Thiocystis violascens DSM 198: one gene and its partner. The protein of the gene in region 1 binds, or shares a complex with, the protein of each later gene. Links are inferred from orthologs where the notes say so. Each region holds a gene or a part of one and is shown on either strand. Other genes may lie near its edges.

Region 1 (9,328 bases):
GCCTGTCGCGGGTCAGGTTGCGGCTGTAATAGGTTTGGGGCGGCGGCTGGCGAAGCGCGAACGACTGAAGATCGTGCAGCAGGGCCAACCTATCGGCCTCGGGCACCAGATCGGCGACACTGCGGCCGATCAGTTCCTCGGGGCGGTAACCCAGCAGTGCGTGACAGGCGGGGTTGGCGTACTGGATGGTGCCAGCGGTATCGATTTCCTGAATGTAATACTGACTGACCTCCACCAGAGTACGAAACCGTCGTTCGCTCGCGCGCAGAGCGCGTTCGGCCTGTCGGTGTTTCTTGATCATGGTCGTCGCGGAGCGGGCGATCGTCTGGAACTCGCTAAAAGCCATCGACGGCGGCACAATCTCCACTTGCGAATTGGCCGATTGCTCGAAGTATTTCACGAAGGATTCGATATTGATGCGCGCCCGGCGCGTCAATCCGCGGATCAGGAGATAGAAAAAGGCGACGATCAGCGCGAACAGTCCCCCGATGGAAAGGATCTCTATCTGAAAACGCTGGCGGGCGGACTGACGCAAGGCGCTGACACCTTGCTCGATCTCGTCGAGATAGGCGCCCGCTCCGACATACCAGCCCCACTCGTCGAGCGTCTCGACATAGCTCATTTTGGGCGCCGAGCGCTGGCCTGGGAACAGTGGCAGGACATACTCGACGAAGCCGCCGCCAGCGCGCGCCTGCTCGATCAGCGCACGCACGATCGGCTTGCCGTTCTCGTCGGTCGCCTCCAGCATGTTTTCTCCCTTGGCCGGCCCCGCCAGCGACAGACCGTCCCATTGTCCCGCGAAGACGTAGGTACCGTCCTCGAAGGGTAGCCGTTCGAGCCAGTCCAGGGTCGCGCGCTGCGCCTCGGCGCGCGGATCGGCCGAGGCGTCTCCGTCACCCTGACCCGTTGCGACGCGGGTCTGCTGATGGCGCGCGAATGCAATCGCCTGGCGCACCGTCCCGATCAGACGGTCCCGCTCCCCCGCCAGTGATTCAGCCCGCAGACTGGCCGTCTCCTGCTGCAATTCCCAGTGTTCGAACAGGGCTAACACCATCAGGCTCATGCAGATGGCTGCCAGCGCCATTGCAAAGGTCTTGTGAGACAGGGCGGTGACGAGCGAGGGAGGTGTTGGCATGTTGGATGAGTGGAAATTGCCGAAGCGGTCTGTACTGGCGTGCGTTGGATCGGGGTATTCTAGCAGCCTGTCAGGCTTGATCATTCGGATTCCAGACCGCGCGGGAGAAACAGCCGAAACCCCATCACGGATTTGATAATGCCGAAGACCGGCTCGACGGTTTGTTGGCACGGAGCGTCGGTCGCCCGGCTTTTGGGAGTACCGAGCCAATGGGCCAGCACTCAACCGAGGTCGCGTCGGGTGGGGGGAGCCAGCGGGTTCGCGAAGCGCTACGAGCAATGGGGATGGCGCTTATCGCGTTTGATCTAGGGGTTGAAAAATGGGGAAAAGTAAATCCTGCCCTTCTGTTTCTTTATGAACCAACGCCGATTTAAATTCGCATGGGCATAACAACAAAAGTTTCATCTTCAGCGTCTTTGCCGCGCCAGACTGAGCTGCTGTTCCCATCCTGGAATTGGATATGGACATCGCTTTCGTCGATGGCACCTAAAACGTCCATAAGATAGGAGACATTAAAACCGATCGATGTCGACTCGTCGGTATAAAGGAGTTCGATTTCCTCTTCGGCTTCTTCCTGCTCTGGATTATGTGCGAGAAGTTTGAGTGTGTCTTGCAAGAATGTGAGTCGAACACCACGATATTTTTCGTTTGATAAGATCGCCGTTCGGGATAACGAGCGCTTCAGTTCATCTTTTTTCAATAATGCCGATTTTTGAAGTTCGCGGGGTATGACTCGTTCATACTCAGGGTAGCGACCGTCAACTATTTTTGACGTCATAGCCATATTTCCAAAGGAGATGTGGAAACTTTTTTCTCCTAAGCTCATCGTTGCATCCTCCTCGGAACTACTCAGTTGCCGCCGAAGCTCCAGGATGGTTTTGCTCGGTATGATCACTTGACGGGGTTCGCTGATACCTATAGCTACCTTGCTACGATATTTTGCGAGCCTATGGCCATCGGTCGCAACTGCCGTTAATGAAGTGGCATTAAATTCGATAAGTAGTCCATTTAAGTAATAGCGTACATCCTGTTGCGCCATTGCGAACGATGTCTTTTCCAGCAATCGTTTTAATATGGACTCACTGATGGTGAACTGAAAACCATCGTTGACAGGCTCCATAAACGGAAAATCAGCCGCAGGCAATACGCCCAAAGAAAAACGTCCGCGTCCCGAGGTGATTACGCATCGATCATCCCCAATACGGAACCGAATTTCTGCGCCATCACCCAGGCTCCGACAAATGTCGATTAATTTTCTAGCAGGTATGGTGGCATCGCCCGTATGCTGGGTTTCAACTGCAAAATCAGTTTTAACTTCAACCTCTAAATCAGATCCAGTCATTGTCACTCGGCCACTTTCAGCGAACAAATGCAGATTGCTCAGAATTGGCAAAGTTTGGCGCCGCTCGACAACGCCGGTCACCTTGACGAGAGCGGGTAAAAGTATTTCTCGGTTAACGACAAATTCCATCGAACTCTCCATAAATGGCAAAATAGTTCGCCAATCGTAATTTTCTATAATATTACGATTGGCGTTACTTAAAAAACTATGAGTTAAGTATTCTTAACAGATTCTTGTAATCTTCGTCTACCCCCGCTTCGCTTTCCCTTAAGCTTTTTATTTTTCGAGTAGCATGTAGAACGGTAGTATGATCACGACCGCCGAATGCATTGCCAATTTCTGGCAGGCTGTGCTTAGTCAGTTCTTTTGCTAATGTCATGGCGATTTGTCTCGGTCGCGCGAGTGATCGGCTCCGTTTTGGCGAAAGCATGTCGGACGTACGAAGCTTGAAATACTCTGCAACTGTTTTTTGAATATTCTCAACACTGACCTGTTTGTCCTGAGCTGCCAGCATGTCTCGAAGTGCATGCTTGGCAAATTCCAGGTTGATCGCCTTGCCAGTAAATTCGGCATTTGCGACTAAACGACGTAACGCCCCCTCTAATTCTCGAATATTCGATCGGATTCGACGACCTACAAAAAAAGCCACATCATCGGGGAGTTCCACGCCCCACTGGGTCGCCTTGCAATGAAGGATAGCAACGCTTGTCTCCAGATCCGGTGGTTCGATTGATACTGTCAGTCCCCAACCAAAACGTGATTTCAAGCGCTCCTCCAGCCCAACAACCTCTTTCGGAAAACGATCACTCGTGAGGATAATTTGTTGGCGTGAGTCAAAAAGTGCGTTGAAGGTGTGAAAAAATTCTTCCTGGGAGCGCTCCTTGCCCGCAAAAAACTGAACGTCATCAATGAGAAGCGCATTGACCGAGCGATAGGTTTTCTTGAAATCATCAATTTTATTATGCTGGAGCGCCTTAATCATCTCGGCGACAAATCTTTCGGAGTGTAAGTAAACGACCCGAGCAGTCGGATTCGATGACAGTATGATGTTCCCAACGGCATGCATTAAATGTGTCTTGCCGAGTCCAACTCCACCATAGATAAATAAAGGGTTATAAGCCGTGCCAGGATTCTGGCCGATCTGCATCGAGGCAGCACGAGCAAGTTGATTCGATTTCCCCTCTACAAAAGTCTCAAACGTGAAATCCGGATTAAGATGGGCATTTGAACGCCTTTGCGCAAGCTCAGGAACGACGGCTGAAATAAAGTTTTGGTCTCGATCAGTCTGGTTATTGACGCGGTGTTCAACACCTCCCACTTCGAATGTAATCTGAGGAACAGACCCTTCACTAAAAAGAGTACAAAGTTCGAGTAGTCTTTTTTCATAATGATTCTGCGCCCAATCCAACACAAATCGATTGGGAGCGTATAGTTGTAACTGAAGTCCGTCGACGCGTGCCTGGAGAGGTAAAATCCAAGTGTTGAATTCCGCCGATGTTAATTCGCCCTTCAGTTGCCTGACACACTGCTCCCATAAATCCATGGTATCTCCTGACTAAGATGTTAAATTGCGGCTTTTTTCGTCTATTTTTTATGCGGTTTTCATGTCGACCGCTGACACCCCGAGTGCCTGCGGTCACCAGGCCGAGTAGGCGGAGATTTTCAAAGACCATCGATTTTAGATAGTCTAGCGTCGTCTAACAGACTTATCCACAAGCGAAATTCTGACGTTTCGCTTAGAGGGTGTAGACAAAAATAATTGAGCTGCTATTTGTATACCAGTCTACAACTGAGCTGGTGTGCGCTGATGTCGAAAGCTGGTCGTCCCCCCAAGATTCACGAGGCGGAGCAAGCGGTATTGCGTCAAATTGTCACGGATCGCCCGACCTCCACGCTGTCAGAGATTGCCCGGGAACTCGCGGCACGGACGGGAATCGAGGCTCATGAAGCAACGATTCGCAAGTCCTTGCGGGAGGCGGGCGTCACGCGCCTCCGGGGCGAGAGTGGTCTCGAGGCGCAAGCGCGCGCAACGCCGCGTCGGTATGGGTATACGGATGCGCATCGTCGCCACGACCCCGACCAAAGCTACCCAAGTTGTCTGACCGATGCGGAGTGGGACTTGGTCGCCGCTCTCTTTGAGATGCCGGGCGGGCGGGGTCAACCGCCCCGCGTGTCGCGCCGGAGCATCCTGGAGGCGTGTTGCTACGTGGTGCGCACGGGGTGCGCGTGGCGGATGCTGCCGCACGATTTCGCGCCTTGGCAGAATGTCTACAAGACGTTTCGCCGTTGGAGTGCGGCTGGGAAGTTTGAGCAGATGCATGATCGACTGCGGGGGCAATGGCGCGAACGCGAGGGGCGTGAGATCGCGCCGACGGCGGCGGTGCTGGATGCGCAATCGACCCGCGGCTCGCCGCAGGGTGGACCGAGCGGCTTTGATGCGGGCAAGCAGGTCAAGGGGCGCAAGCGCAGCCTGGTGGTCGATACCTTGGGGTTCGTGTTGGCGGTGAGCGTGGTCGCGGCCAATCTTCAGGACCGCGATGCCGCCTCGGGCGCCGTCGCTGACGCGGCCGCCAAGTACCCCCAGATCAACACGCTGTTTGTCGATAGCGCCTACGCCGGTCAATTTGCCCAAACCACCGAGCAGACCCACGCGATCCGCGTGGAAGTCGTGCGCCATCCAGCCAACAAAAGCGTTGGCTCCTGGCACGTGGACGGGGCGCCTGACCGAGTGGTGATCGCCAACGCCGACGGCTTCGTTCCGCTGCCGAAGCGCTGGGTTGTCGAGCGCACCCATGCGTGGAATGAGCGTGCCCGTCGATTGATCATGCATCATGACCGTCTGCCAGCGGTCTCCGAAACCTGGGTTTGGCTGGCGGAGGCGCGCATCCTGCTGCGGCGGTTGACCACAACGGTTTGATTTTGTCTACACCCTCTGAGTGCGACCAAAAGTGATACAGGCCACTCTGCTGTCATGCGGCTTGCCTAATTTTGTCTCGCCAGCCCCCGTGCGGATCTCGGCCTTGACCACGGGTTTGAGCACACGGCCGAGCTCAGACCGATCCCACCGGGCAGGATCCACCCGCCCAACGGAAAAGGCTACGCCGCTTTCAAGCCATTCTTAAAGTCATCGCATCAAGCACCGCTTGCGTCGATCATCGCCCCAGCGACTGCGCCAGGCCCTGGATTAATCGCCCAAAAACACAAGTTATTGATTAATAATCAATAAATAAAAACCTGGTCAAAACCACTGGAGCGATTTGTGAATAATCTGTGCAAAAATGCGCCGAGCGATGTTACACACAGATTATCCATCGCTTTAGCCAGCATCCATGCACTTCTTTTATCTTATTCAACCGTTTGTTTTTAAATTAATTTAAATAAAAAATCAGTTTATCCACAACCCTTATTATTATAATTATTTGTATACATCATTTTTTATAAAAACCCGACCGAAACGCTCAAATCTCTCGTCTGTCGGGAGTTTTATCCCGCGATCCGTCGATCACGGGTAAAATGCCTTGATGGATGTATCCCTTCTGCTCGACTCACTCAATGCAGCCCAACGCGAGGCGGTTTCCGCCAAAGCCGGAAATCTGCTGATCCTGGCTGGCGCAGGTTCCGGCAAGACCCGCGTGCTGGTGCATCGCATCGCCTGGTTGATTCAGGTCGAGCAGGTACCGCCTTGGGCGGTGCTAGCGGTGACCTTCACCAACAAAGCTGCGCGGGAGATGCGTGGGCGCATCGAGGAAATGCTCGGAGAACCGGTCGGCGGCATGTGGGTCGGAACCTTTCATGGTCTTGCCCATCGCTTTCTGCGCGCTCACTGGCAGGATGCCAAACTGCCCCAGCACTTCCAGATTCTGGACGCGGACGATCAGTTCCGGTTGGTCAAACGTATTCTGAAGGCAATGCAGCTTGACGAAGCACGCTGGCCGCCGCGTCAGGTACAGGGTTTCATCAACAAACAGAAGGACGAAGGTCTGCGGCCCCAACATCTGGATGCGGGTGGCGATTTTTTCCTGGACAAAATGATCGGCGTCTATCGTGAGTACGAGTCGTTGCGTACCCGCGGCGGTCTACTGGATTTCGCGGATCTGCTGCTCTCGGCGCTCGAACTGCTGCGCGAACGACCGGACATCCTGCACCACTATCAGGAACGTTTCCGTCACATTCTGGTCGACGAGTTTCAGGATACCAACGCCATTCAATATGCCTGGCTGCGACTGCTCGCGGGGCGCAACGACAATCTCTTCGCGGTGGGCGACGACGATCAGTCCATCTATGGCTGGCGTGGCGCGAAGGTCGAAAATATCCAGTCGTTTCAGCGCGACTATCCCAATACCCGCACGGTTCGGCTGGAGCAGAATTATCGCTCAACCGGCAACATTCTCGCCGCGGCCAACGCCCTGATCGATCACAATCCGACCCGTCTTGGCAAAAATCTCTGGACCGAGGACAGCGCAGGCGAGCCCATTCGTCGCTATACCGCCTTCAACGAGGTCGACGAGGCGCGCTTCGTGATCGAGCGCATCCGCCGTTTCGTCGAGACCGATGGCTATCGGCGCGACGAGTGCGCGATCCTCTACCGCACCACGGCCCAATCGCGGCTGTTCGAGGAATCGCTGATCCAGGCCGGAATCCCCTATCGCGTCTATGGCGGACTGCGCTTTTTCGAGCGTGCCGAAATTCGCGACGCGCTCGCCTATCTGCGTCTCGTGGCCAATCCGGACGATGACGCAGCCTTCGAGCGCGTGGTCAATACGCCGACGCGGGGTATCGGCGAGCGCACACTCGATCTGTTGCGTCAGCAGGCGCGCGAATCCCGCGTCTCGCTCTGGCGGGCCGCGCTGGATCTGACCGCCACCGACGCGCTGGGACCGAGAGCGAGCGGTGCGCTGCGCAAATTTATCGAACTGATCCAGGTGCAGACCGGAAACAACGACGGCCGGACATTGGCCGGTCTCGCCAGACATCTGATCGATGTCACCGAACTCCCCGCGTTCTACCAGAAAAACAAAGACGGCAAGGGCCAGGATCGGATCGAAAATCTGGAACAGTTGGTGGAAACGGTCACGCGATTCGAGCACGAACTGGACGACGAATCGGGCGATGCGCTTGGCGCCTTCCTCGCCCATGCCGCGCTGGAAGCCGGCGAGACCCAGGCCGACCGCGCGGAGGATGCTGTGCAACTCATGACCCTGCACAGCGCCAAGGGTCTGGAGTTCCCGATCGTTTTTTTGGTGGGCGTCGAGGAAGGTCTGTTCCCGCACAGTCTGTCGGCCGAGGATCCGGCCCGGCTCGAAGAAGAACGGCGCCTCTGCTACGTCGGCATGACCCGCGCCATGCAGCAGTTGTTCGTCACCCATGCCGAGAGCCGCCGTCTCTACGGACGCGAGGACTATCCCGCACCGTCGCGTTTTCTGCGCGAGATTCCGCCCGATCTGGTGGAAGAGGTGCGTGGCGGCGGCGTCGCACGTCGCCCGGCCGCGACAGCCCCGATGCGGGGTCAGGCCGGGATGCCGGTCGCCGGCGGTTTTCAACTCGGTCAGCGGGTTCGGCATCCCAAGTTCGGCGAGGGCGTGATCCTGCACCAGGAGGGCAGCGGGACCAATGCCCGTATCCAGGTCAATTTTCGGGATGTCGGCCCGAAATGGCTGGTGCTGGCCTATGCGCGTTTGGAGTCTGCGGGATAGACGCGGTCGAATCGGGCTGGGGTAACCGGCCAATCCGCCCTACAATAGATCGGATCACCACAACCCTGCGGCACCCGCCTATCATGTCCGACACTGAAAACTTCGAAGATCTGCTCAAACAATTCGATCAAGCTCACCCGCAAACCCAGAAGGGCGAACCCGCCATCGGCGACCGGGTGAGCGGCACTCTGGTGGCGATCGGCGAGGACTATGCCTTTGTCGACTTGGGCGCCAAGTCCGAGGGACGCCTGGAAATCGCGGTCCTGAAAGATGCCGAGGGGCAACTCAAGCATGCCGTTGGCGAGACCATCGAAACCCTGGTGACCGGCAAGGACGAGGACAGCGGCATGCTGCTGCTCGGCAGCCAGCAGGGCCATCGTTATCATGGCGTCGACGAGGTGGAACACGCCTACCGCCAGGGCTTGCCGGTGCAGGGTCAGGTGAGCGCCGCCGTGAAGGGCGGGGTCGAGGTCCAGGTGGCCGGGATCCGGGCCTTCTGTCCGGCCTCGCAGATCGATATCCGCTTTATCGAAGATCTGTCCGAGTTCGTCGGCCAACGTTTCGATTTCAGGATTACGAAATTCGAGGGCGGTCGCCGGCCCAATCTGGTGGTTTCGCGCCGCGCCATTCTGGAAGAAGAGCAACGTCTCCAGGCCGAGCAGACCCGTGCCCAACTCGCGGAAGGCGCCGTTCTGACCGGTACGGTGACGTCGCTCAAGGACTATGGCGCCTTCGTCGACATCGGCGGTCTGGAGGGCATGATCCATATCAGCCAGCTCGCCTTCGGTCATGTCAAGCACCCGAAGGAGGTGTTGCAGGTTGGTCAGCAGGTCGAGGTGAGCGTGCTACGGATCGATCCGCCGGGCGAGAAAAACAAGCGCGAGAAGATCGCGCTCTCGATTCGCGCCCTCGGTCGCGATCCCTGGCAGGACGCGCTCGACAGCTTTCCGGTGGGGACGCGTGTCAGCGGCACGGTGTCGCGCCTTCAGCCCTTCGGCGTTTTCGTCGAGCTAGCCCCTGGCATCGACGGATTGGTGCATATCAGCGAATTGGGCGCCGGTCGGCGCATCAATCATCCGAGCGAGGTCGTCAATCCGGGCGACCAAGTCGAGGCGACCGTGTTGGGGGTGGATCTTGAGCGTCGCCGGATCAGTCTTT
Region 2 (9,350 bases), 250 kb from region 1 along the record:
GAATAGAAGACGCCGCCCAGATAGGTCAGGGGCGTCAGTACGAAGGTCGGGACGATGGAAATATCGTCGAAGCTGTTGGCATAAATGGCATTGATGAAGCCGCCGAGCGAGAAGAGGATCGCGGTCATCAGACAGATGAGCAGCATGACCCCGAGGCTGTGGATCCGCAGGTCGGTAAAGACCATCGCCACCAGCATGACCGCGCCGCCGACGACCAGCCCGCGCGCCACGCCGCCCGCCACGTAGCCGGCCAGGATCACCCAGTTGGGCGCCGGCGAGATCAGCAGTTCCTCGATATAGCGGGAAAATTTGCTGCTGTAGAACGAGGAGACGACGTTGGAATAGGAGTTGGTGATCACCCCCATCAGCACCAGCCCAGGGACGATGAAATCGAGGTAGGCGAAACCCTCCATGGGGCCGATGCGGTCACCGATCAGACGCCCGAAGATGACGAAATAGAGCGTGGTGGTGATCACCGACGGTAGAATGGTCTGCACCCAGATGCGCGTGAAACGCAGGATCTCCTTGGTCAGGATGGTCATGAAGGTGACCCAGTAGCGGCGCCAGTCGCTCATGAGACGAGTCATGCGCCGCCTCCCGCCTCGGCCGCGCGCTGGTCGACCATCTCCAGAAAGAGCCGTTCCAGCCGGTTTTGTTTGTTGCGCAGACTGATGACCTCGATGCCGTTACGCGAGAGCGCGTCGAACAGACCGTTGATGGTGTGGTCGCGATTCATTTCCACCTCCAGTGTGCAGTCGTCCAAGTGCTGGAGCACGAAGCCGCCGAGTTCGGGGAGTTCGGACACTCGCCCCTTGAGGTTCAACACGAAGGTTTCGGTATGCAGGGTGTTGAGCAGGTCGGCCACGCTGCTGCGCTCGGCGATCTCGCCCCGGTTGATGATGGCGATGTTGCGGCAGAGACTTTCGGCTTCCTCCAGATAATGCGTGGTGAGAATGATGGTTGTGCCCTCGGCGTTCAGCTCGCGCAGGAAGGACCACATCGAACGGCGAATCTCGATGTCGACCCCGGCGGTCGGCTCGTCCAGGATCAGCAGCCGGGGCCGGTGGACCAGTGCGCGCGCGATCATCAGCCGCCGTTTGAGTCCGCCGGAAAGCGTGCGCATCTCGCTGTCGCGCCGGTCCCAGAGATCGAGCTGGCGCAACGATCGCTCGGCCCGGACCTTGGCCTCGCGGCGCGGGATGCCATAGTAGCCGGCCTGATTCAACACCACCTCGAACACCGGCAGGAAGAGGTTGAAGTTGAACTCCTGGGGGACCAGACCGATGCAGGATTTCACGCCCTCGGGATCGCGGTCGAGATCGTGACCGAAGACGTTCACGCTGCCGGCGGTCTTGTTGACGAGCGAAGCGACGATCCCGATGAAGGTGGATTTGCCGGCGCCGTTGGGGCCTAGCAGCGCGAAGAAGTCGCCTTGCTCCACACCGAGGTCGATCCCCTTGAGGGCCTGAAAGCCGCTTTTATAGGTCTTGGTGAGTTGCTGGACTGCGAGTGCGGGCATGGGTTTCCGAGGGTCGAATGAATGGAGGTACTTGCCGGCCTGGACAGAGTAGGCGCCTCCTGCCTCAGGAGCGTGTGATCGACACCGGGTTGTATCTTCGGAGCGGTTGCGGCATCCCACCGCCGTTTTTGACCACGCCGTCAGGCAGAATCAGAACGAACGTCGCCCCCCAGCCATCAGTTCCCGCGCGTCGATCCTGCCCGAGTAACGATAGGGTAACGTGATTAAGCCGCCGGCCAGCGTCGCCGTCCCGGCGAGGGTCCAGTCCAGCGGACGCTCCTTGAGCGCCAGCGCGGGCAACTGCTGGAGCAGACCAAGCAGGCTGCCGATGACCTCGACATCGACGGTCGTCTCGCCGAAGGCCGGGATCTGTCGCTCCAGGGCGCCGCCGCCCTCGGCCACGTCGCGACCCTCCAACGCGAGCCGGTAGGTCATAGCCTTGATCGGCAGGGTGCGGTCGTTCGGATTCCTGACCGCCAGGGTCGCGACGAACACCTGCCGCGCGAGTCCCAGCTCTTTGGGCTGCAACCCGATCAGCGCCACCTCGGGCGCCTTCCAGGACTCGACGAGACTGGCGCAGCCGGGCAGCAGGCCGGTCATCAGGACGATGAGCGCGAACAAGCCCGCCTCGCCAAGGCCGCGACGCCGGGGCTCAGGTCGCGGCGACGCGCGCGCGGTCAGCGACGAAACGAGAAGAACAATCAACATGGAAGCACTCGATCCTGCCTTTTCGCCATGGGTTATGTCGCGTCGCTCGGCTACAATCTGCGTCGCGCCACCGCTCATGCCAAGGCGCTTAACTCTACCAGCAATCTGACGGCCCTGCTGTTCTTCCTGGCCGGCTAACAGATCGTCTGGACCCTCGCCGCCCCGATGGCGTGCAGCCAACTGATCGGCGTCTGGCTTGGCTCGCATCTGGTGCCGCGCCATGGCGCGGCTCTGGTGCATCCGGTGCTGGCGGCGGCGTCCATCGCGATCTCGGGCAAGCTGTTGTGGGATCGGTTTAGCGGGGGTCAAACGGCTCCCGCCGGAACTGGTTGGAATGAGGGAATGCCAGCGATCCAGGCATCCGATACCGTCTCATGCTTTCGCCACGTCACGAGATCGGTATCATCTTGCCCCTTGTCCCCGATCAGCCAGCCAGCTTGGCGATCCGCTCCAGCGCCTGTTCCAGATTGGCGCGACTGGTGGCGATGGAGATGCGCATATAGCCGTTGAGTCCGAACGCGGACCCTGGGACGATCGCGACGCCGGCCTGTTCGATCAGATATTCGGCCAGTTCCAGATCGTTGCCGACGCCGGGCAGCCGCTCGATCAGACCCTGAACCCTGGGGAAGACATAAAAGGTGCCGTCGGTCGGCAGACAGTCGATGCCGGGAATCTGGTTGAGACGTTCGACCACGAAGTCGTGGCGCTCATGGAACGCCGTGCGCATGACACCGATGCACTCCTGCGGTCCTTCCAGTGCGGCCTGGGCCGCGACCTGTGAGATCGAGGTCGGGTTGGAGGTGCTTTGCGACTGGACCTTCTTCATCGCCTTGATGATCTCGGCCGGGCCGCCCGCGTAGCCGATGCGCCAGCCGGTCATCGAATACGCCTTGGAGACGCCATTGAGCACCAGGGTGCGCGGGGCCAGGTCGGGGCAGACGTTCAGGATGTTGACGAAGGGAGTCGAACTCCAGCGGATATGTTCGTACATATCGTCGGTCGCGATCACGACCTTGGGATAATCGCGCAGTACCTCGCCGAGCGCCTCCAGCTCATCGCGGCGGTAGGCCATGCCAGTCGGGTTGGAGGGACTATTGATGACGAACAGCCGGCTCTTCTCGTTGAGCGCGCCCTTCAATTGGGCCGGCGTGATCTTGAACGACTGCTCGGCGCCGGCATGAATCAGCACCGGCGCGCCGCTGGCCAGCAGCACCATGTCCGGATAGGACACCCAATACGGCGCCGGAATCACCACCTCGTCGCCTGGATCGAGCAGCGCCTGGGCCAGATTGAAGAAGCTCTGCTTTCCGCCGCAGGAGACCAGAATCTGATCCTGCGCATACTCCAGACCATTTTCGCGCTTGAATTTGTCGATCACGGCCTGCTTGAGTTCGGTGGTGCCATCGACGGCGGTATATTTGGTGAATCCCGCCTGGATGGCCGCGATGGCGGCGGTCTTGATATGGTCGGGAGTGTCGAAATCGGGTTCGCCCGCGCCGAGTCCGATCACATCCTTCCCCGCCGCGCGCAGCGCCTTGGCGCGGGCGGTGATGGCGAGCGTGGCGGACGGCTTGACGGCCTGGACGCGGGCGGCGAGTTTAATGGTCATCGGCGGTGGTCTCTCAGGTTCCTACAGTGGCTGGATTCGCGTGTTGCGGCTGGCAATCATAGCGAAACACTGAAATCCGGGCACGCCGAATGATGGCGGCTCCACGCGCGCGGCCAGCGCATCATCTCATCGCGATTGACGAGGCTCCCGAATGTCACACAGCTCCTTCCAGCTCGTCGCCAAATTCGCCCCCGCCGGCGATCAGCCAGCCGCCATCCGCCAACTCGTGGCCGGGCTGAACGATGGCGAGGCGGGTATGACCCTGCTCGGCGTCACCGGGTCTGGCAAAACCTTCACCATCGCCAACGTGATCGAACGGATCCAGCGCCCGGCGCTGGTGCTGGCGCCCAACAAGACCCTAGCAGCCCAGCTCTATAGCGAGATGCGCGACTTTTTTCCGAACAACGCGGTGGAGTATTTCGTCTCCTATTACGACTACTATCAGCCGGAGGCCTATGTCCCCGCGACGGATACCTATATCGAGAAAGACGCCTCCATCAACGAACACATCGAACAGATGCGTCTGTCCGCCACCAAGGCGCTGCTGGAGCGCAAGGATGTCATCATCGTCGCCACCGTCTCGTCCATTTACGGTCTGGGCGATCCGGAGGCCTATCTCAAGATGGTCCTCATCCTCAAGCGCGGCGACCGGATCGACCAGCGCGCCATCCTGCGCCGTCTGGCGGATTTGCAATACAAACGCAACGAGGTCGAACTCGCGCGCGGCACCTACCGGGTGCGCGGCGATGTCATCGACATCCATCCGGCCGAATCCGACGAGGAGGCGATCCGCATCGAGCTGTTCGACGAGGAGATCGAGGCGCTGTCGCTGTTCGATCCGCTGACCGGCGAGGTTCGGCGCAAGGTCACGCGCTACACGGTCTTTCCCAAGACCCATTATGCGACGCCGCGCGCGACCATCCTAAACGCCGTCGAGCAGATCAAGCCCGAGCTGAAACAGCGGCTCGACTGGCTGCGCGACAATCAGAAGCTGGTCGAGGCCCAGCGTCTGGAGCAGCGCACGCTCTACGATCTGGAGATGATGCTGGAGGTCGGCTATTGCTCCGGCATCGAGAACTACAGCCGCTATCTGTCCGGTCGCGGACCCGGCGAGGCGCCGCCGACGCTCTACGATTATCTGCCGCCCGACGCCATCGTCGTGATCGACGAGAGCCATGTCACCATCCCGCAGCTCGGCGGCATGTACCGGGGCGACCGCTCGCGCAAGGAAAATCTGGTGGAGTACGGCTTTCGGCTGCCCTCGGCGCTCGACAACCGACCGCTCAAGTTCGAGGAATTTCAGGCCCGCCAGCCCCAGACCATCTATGTCTCGGCCACGCCGCGTCAGTACGAAATCGACCACTCGGGCGCGGTGGTCGAACAGGTGGTGCGGCCCACCGGCCTGGTCGATCCAGAACTGGAAGTCCGCCCGGCGCTGAACCAGGTCGACGATCTGCTCTCCGAGATCGGCCCGCGCGTGGCCGTCGACGAGCGGGTGCTGGTCACCACCCTGACCAAGCGCATGGCCGAGGATCTGACCGATTATCTGAACGATCACGGCGTCAAGGTCCGCTATCTGCATTCGGACATCGAGACCGTGGAGCGGGTCGAGATCATCCGCGACCTGCGCCTGGGCGAATTCGACGTGCTGGTCGGGATCAATCTGTTGCGCGAGGGGCTGGACATGCCCGAGGTCTCACTGGTCGCTATCCTGGATGCCGACAAGGAAGGCTTTCTGCGCTCGGCTGACTCGCTGATCCAGACCATCGGTCGCGCCGCGCGCAATGCCCACGGCAAGGCGATCCTCTATGCCGACAAAATCACCGGCTCGATGCAGCGCGCCATCGAGGAAACCGATCGCCGGCGCGCCAAACAGGTCGCGTCCAATCTCGCCAGCGGCGTGACGCCGCAGACCATCCGCAAGGCGGTCGCCGACATTCTGGAAAGCGCCACGCCCGGTGCGCCGATGAAGGCGCGCGCTTTCGCCAAAGTGGCCGAGCAGGTCGCCGAATACGCCAGACTGACCCCGGCGCAGATGGCCAAGCGGCTCAAGTCGCTGGAAAAGGAGATGTATCAGCACGCAAAGAATCTGGAATTCGAGCAGGCCGCCGCGATCCGGGACCAGATTCGTGAGTTGCAGCAGGCGGGGATTGCCGCCTGATGTCGATGGCGGCTTGCTGACATGCTGACTGCTCTTTCTAGGTTTGTCGGCAATATTCCAACAGCGGCGCATTGATTTCGTCGAGATCGAAGGCGTCGGGATCGAAGTCGCCGCCAATCCAGTCCTTGTAATCCTCGTGTTCCGGGTGCTGCGGATCGCGCAATGCTTCCAGGAAACCGTAGTAACCCCAGATCCCGCCAACGTCCTCCGGCGGGCAGGCGCCTTTGCCTTTGATACATCGCGGCAGAATGGCGTCGGGGTCGAAGGGCAGAATATTCTCCAGCGTGACTTTGTGCTCCCAACTATCCCCGAAATCGTATTCGTAAATCAGCGAATCCTTCTCTTTTTTCAGGAGTTGGTTGAGCTTGTAGCGACTCTCGTTCAGGGTTTCCGAGAAATGATCGTCCGGATCCGGGGTGCCGTAGTAATTCCCGCCCGTGACGAATTGATGCAGATGCGAATCCTCCCAGCCCATGACGATTTGCAGCACGGTATGAAACACCGGCAGCGGCACGGTATCGACGATCAGCAGACGCCGCCAGATCGGCGGCTTCGCGCCGCTGAGACCGATCTTGAGTTGATAGATTTTTCGGGGATCTTTTGCCATGGTTCGAGACCTCGCAGGTGCATTTCCCATCGCCGAGTTTGGCTGATCGAGATTGTATGAGAAGACAACCTGAAACGATTCATCGAGATTCCCGCAAAGACCGCTCCTGGATCGCATCCACGGCCAAATTCCCTCGGCTTCGCGCGGCACAAATTTCGATGCTGCTGGCGTTGTTCAGCTCCTTCCCGGACAGCGGTTGCGCCGGCGGTCCGCCAGCCACCACGGCCCCGGTCTTCGGCTACCGCGTCGTGGCGAGCTTTCCGCATGACCCCGCCGCCTTTACCCAGGGGCTGGTCGTGGTCGATGGTCAACTCTTCGAGGGGACCGGAAACTATGGGGCATCGACGCTACGCCGGGTGGATCTTGCCACCGGCCGCGTCGAGCGGGAAACCCGGCTGGCGCCCGAGTTGTTCGGAGAGGGGATCGCCCAATGGCACGGGTGGCTCGTTCAACTGACCTGGCGCGAAGGACTTGGTCTCATCCGCGACCGGGACAGCCTGGAGACCCGCGAAACCTTCCGGTACCAAGGCGAGGGCTGGGGCCTAACGCAGGACGGGCGCCACTGGATCATGAGCGACGGCACGGCCGAACTGCGCTTTCTGGATCCCGAATCTCGGCGTGTCGTGCGCCGACTGACCGTGCGCGATGGCGCGCGCTCCATCCGCTTTCTGAACGAACTGGAATATATCGCGGGCGAGGTCTGGGCCAATGTCTGGCACCAGGACTATCTGGTGCGGATCGATCCGGACAGCGGCGCGGTGACAGGCTATCTCGATCTAAGCGGGCTCTACCCGGAGTCCGAGCGACCGAGCCGCGAAGCGGTGCTAAACGGCATCGCCCATGATGCGGCGACCGATCGCCTGTACGTCACGGGCAAATACTGGCCGCGGCTGTATCAGATCGAGGTCGTACCCAGATAAGGTGAGGAGACGCCGCTGTCGGCGGTCAACGACTCGACGATCTCGCACAGGAAGTGCCCAAGGACGAGATGCAGTTCCTGGATTCTGGGCGTCTCCCGCGAGGGAACCGCAAGCACGATCTCGGCGGCGGCGGGCAGGTCCGGGTGACGCGCGCCGGTGAGCAGCACGGTCAGGACACCGCGCGCGGCGGCAGTCTCCAGGGCGCGCACGATATTGGGCGAACGGCCGCTGGTGGACAGCGCCCAGAGCACATCGCCGGGACGCGCCAGGGCGGCGAGTTGTCGCGAAAAAATCTCGTCGAACGAAAAATCGTTGGCGACGGCGGTGACTGCGCTGGTGTCGAATCCGAGTGCGATGGCCGGGAGCGGGCGGCGGGTCTTGTCGAGGAAGGGGCCGATCAGCTCGCCGCTCAGATGGGTGGCTTCCCCGGCGCTGCCGCCGTTGCCGCAGATGAAGAGCGTGCCGCCCCGGTTGATGGACTCGGCGGTGCGGGTCGCGGCCTGGAGGGTCGCGGCCAGCAGTTCGTCGTCGGCCTGCACGGCCGCCAGCAGCGTGGCCGTCGCGTCGAGTCGTGCCGCGAACCGTGCGCGCGGATCGGTAGGTTCATTCATGGGGCGTCCATCGTCGCGAGTCAAAAAGGAAAAAGACGTCAACCGCGTCTCGCCGCTCGCCCCTTGGCGAGCGCGTGATTGGGGGCGCTCGAAACGGCGGAGGTCACGCGGAACGCGCGTTACTCGGCACAGACGCCATCGCCGCCCTCGGCATATTTCCGATCTTCCGCCGCCAGACGCCGCTCGATTTCAGCTTGTTTGCGCGCGTCCCAGACCTCCCGGCGCTGGGCCACGCGCTGGTCCCAGGCGTCCGCGACCTCCTGGACCGTGCGCTCGCCGAACAGAACCTGACGCAAAAACCGGAAGGCGAAGGCCAGCAGGGCTTCGTCGTCCTGCTCCACCTCGGCATAAAAGCCATCGGGAAGCGCGTAGGTCTTGCGAAAATTCTCGCTCAGGACGAAACGGCGGAAGGTATCGATGTCATAGGATGCCATGAAAAAGAGTTGCAGGCTCGTCTGGGGCGGCTGACCGACGGTGGGGCCGGCGGATTTCTTTTTCAGAACCAACTGATACCACTCGCGATTGTGTGCATCGAAGTCTTCGCAACCCTGTTCGGCGCGATAGTACTGGATGCTGATCTCGCGCGGTTCCTCGTGGCCCTTGCAGTGATCCTCCCGGACCAGCGAATAGCGCTCCTCGGCAGTGGGCGAGTCCTTTTCGCGCAGTGCCAGGAGTGCCAGCGGATAGTAGCGACAGACTGTCGGGCGATCCGTGTAGACGCCGCAGCCGGCATCGCCAGCGAGCTGGAGACAGGTGCCGTTCTCGTCGGTCTTGAGCTTGATGCCGGGGAGTCCGTCGCCATCCATCTGGAAAGGAACCGTGTACTGGCGGACGAACTCGGTCGAGGTCAGTTCGAGCCGGCGCTTGAGCCGTAGCACATCGTAGGGCGCCAGGGTGACATCCGCCCGCTTGCAGCAGGCGTTGAAGCAGGAAATGTCCTGGTGACAACGGAACTGAATCCGGTTTTCCGCCTGCAATGCCTCGGGCATGACGACGCTCTGAAAGGGAATGGCGGGTTTGGTCTGACTCATGGCGGTGGATCCTCGGCGGGTTCCGATGGCGGCTAGGCAATCGACGGGTTTTCAGGATAGATGGTGGCGTTATTGGCGGTTTTCTCTTTCACATCCGACACGAAGACGGTCGATGGCGCCTATCGCGATGCGTTTCTCGCATCAGCGGGATCATGCAGGCATCCGGCGTTCCTTTGATGACCAA

Evidence for each region.
Region 2: the proteins of uvrD (region 1) and uvrB are in contact, whole or in part, in a crystal structure (PDB 7EGT), measured with the Thermus thermophilus proteins. The link is inferred for Thiocystis violascens DSM 198 from one-to-one orthologs. Residues at the interface, in WP_096412145.1 of Thermus thermophilus: His654, Arg656, Phe657, Gln666, Asp668, Glu669, Lys680, Arg681, Leu682, Ser683, Lys685, Tyr686, Ala687; in WP_096411307.1 of Thermus thermophilus: Glu23, Leu25, Arg26, Asp27, Gly28, Glu29, Arg30, Phe31, Arg55, Glu326, Asp327, Phe328, Glu379, Ser382, Gln383, His398, Gly400, Arg401.

Annotation. Positions count from the first base shown.
Region 1 is NC_018012.1:3,120,848-3,130,175, forward strand. The notes cover bases 5,686-8,584. They hold uvrD (DNA helicase II), read left to right. Parts: upstream 5,686-5,998; coding sequence 5,999-8,170; downstream 8,171-8,584. Other genes in these bases: rpsA (30S ribosomal protein S1), read left to right, coding at 8,254-8,584. Outside these bases: THIVI_RS13785 (EAL domain-containing protein), read right to left, coding at 1-1,219; dnaN (DNA polymerase III subunit beta), read right to left, coding at 1,506-2,606; chromosomal replication initiator protein DnaA, read right to left, coding at 2,683-4,020; THIVI_RS13800 (IS5 family transposase), read left to right, coding at 4,285-5,394; more of rpsA, read left to right, coding at 8,585-9,328. UniProt on the Escherichia coli protein: A helicase with DNA-dependent ATPase activity. Unwinds DNA duplexes with 3'-5' polarity. Translocates on single-stranded DNA with 3'-5' polarity. Initiates unwinding more efficiently from a nicked substrate than double-stranded DNA.
Region 2 is NC_018012.1:2,869,108-2,878,457, reverse strand. What follows is about bases 3,572-6,492. They hold uvrB (excinuclease ABC subunit UvrB), read left to right. Parts: upstream 3,572-3,987; coding sequence 3,988-5,997; downstream 5,998-6,492. Other genes in these bases: THIVI_RS12685 (plasmid pRiA4b ORF-3 family protein), read right to left, coding at 6,035-6,492; THIVI_RS12695 (pyridoxal phosphate-dependent aminotransferase), read right to left, coding at 3,572-3,836. Also shown: THIVI_RS12715 (ABC transporter permease), read right to left, coding at 1-587; THIVI_RS12710 (ABC transporter ATP-binding protein), read right to left, coding at 584-1,519; THIVI_RS12705 (LEA/WHy family protein), read right to left, coding at 1,670-2,227; more of THIVI_RS12695, read right to left, coding at 2,652-3,571; more of THIVI_RS12685, read right to left, coding at 6,493-6,604; THIVI_RS12680 (glutaminyl-peptide cyclotransferase), read left to right, coding at 6,661-7,524; THIVI_RS12675 (D-sedoheptulose-7-phosphate isomerase), read right to left, coding at 7,500-8,135; THIVI_RS12670 (YkgJ family cysteine cluster protein), read right to left, coding at 8,255-9,166. UniProt on the Escherichia coli protein: The UvrABC repair system catalyzes the recognition and processing of DNA lesions. A damage recognition complex composed of 2 UvrA and 2 UvrB subunits scans DNA for abnormalities.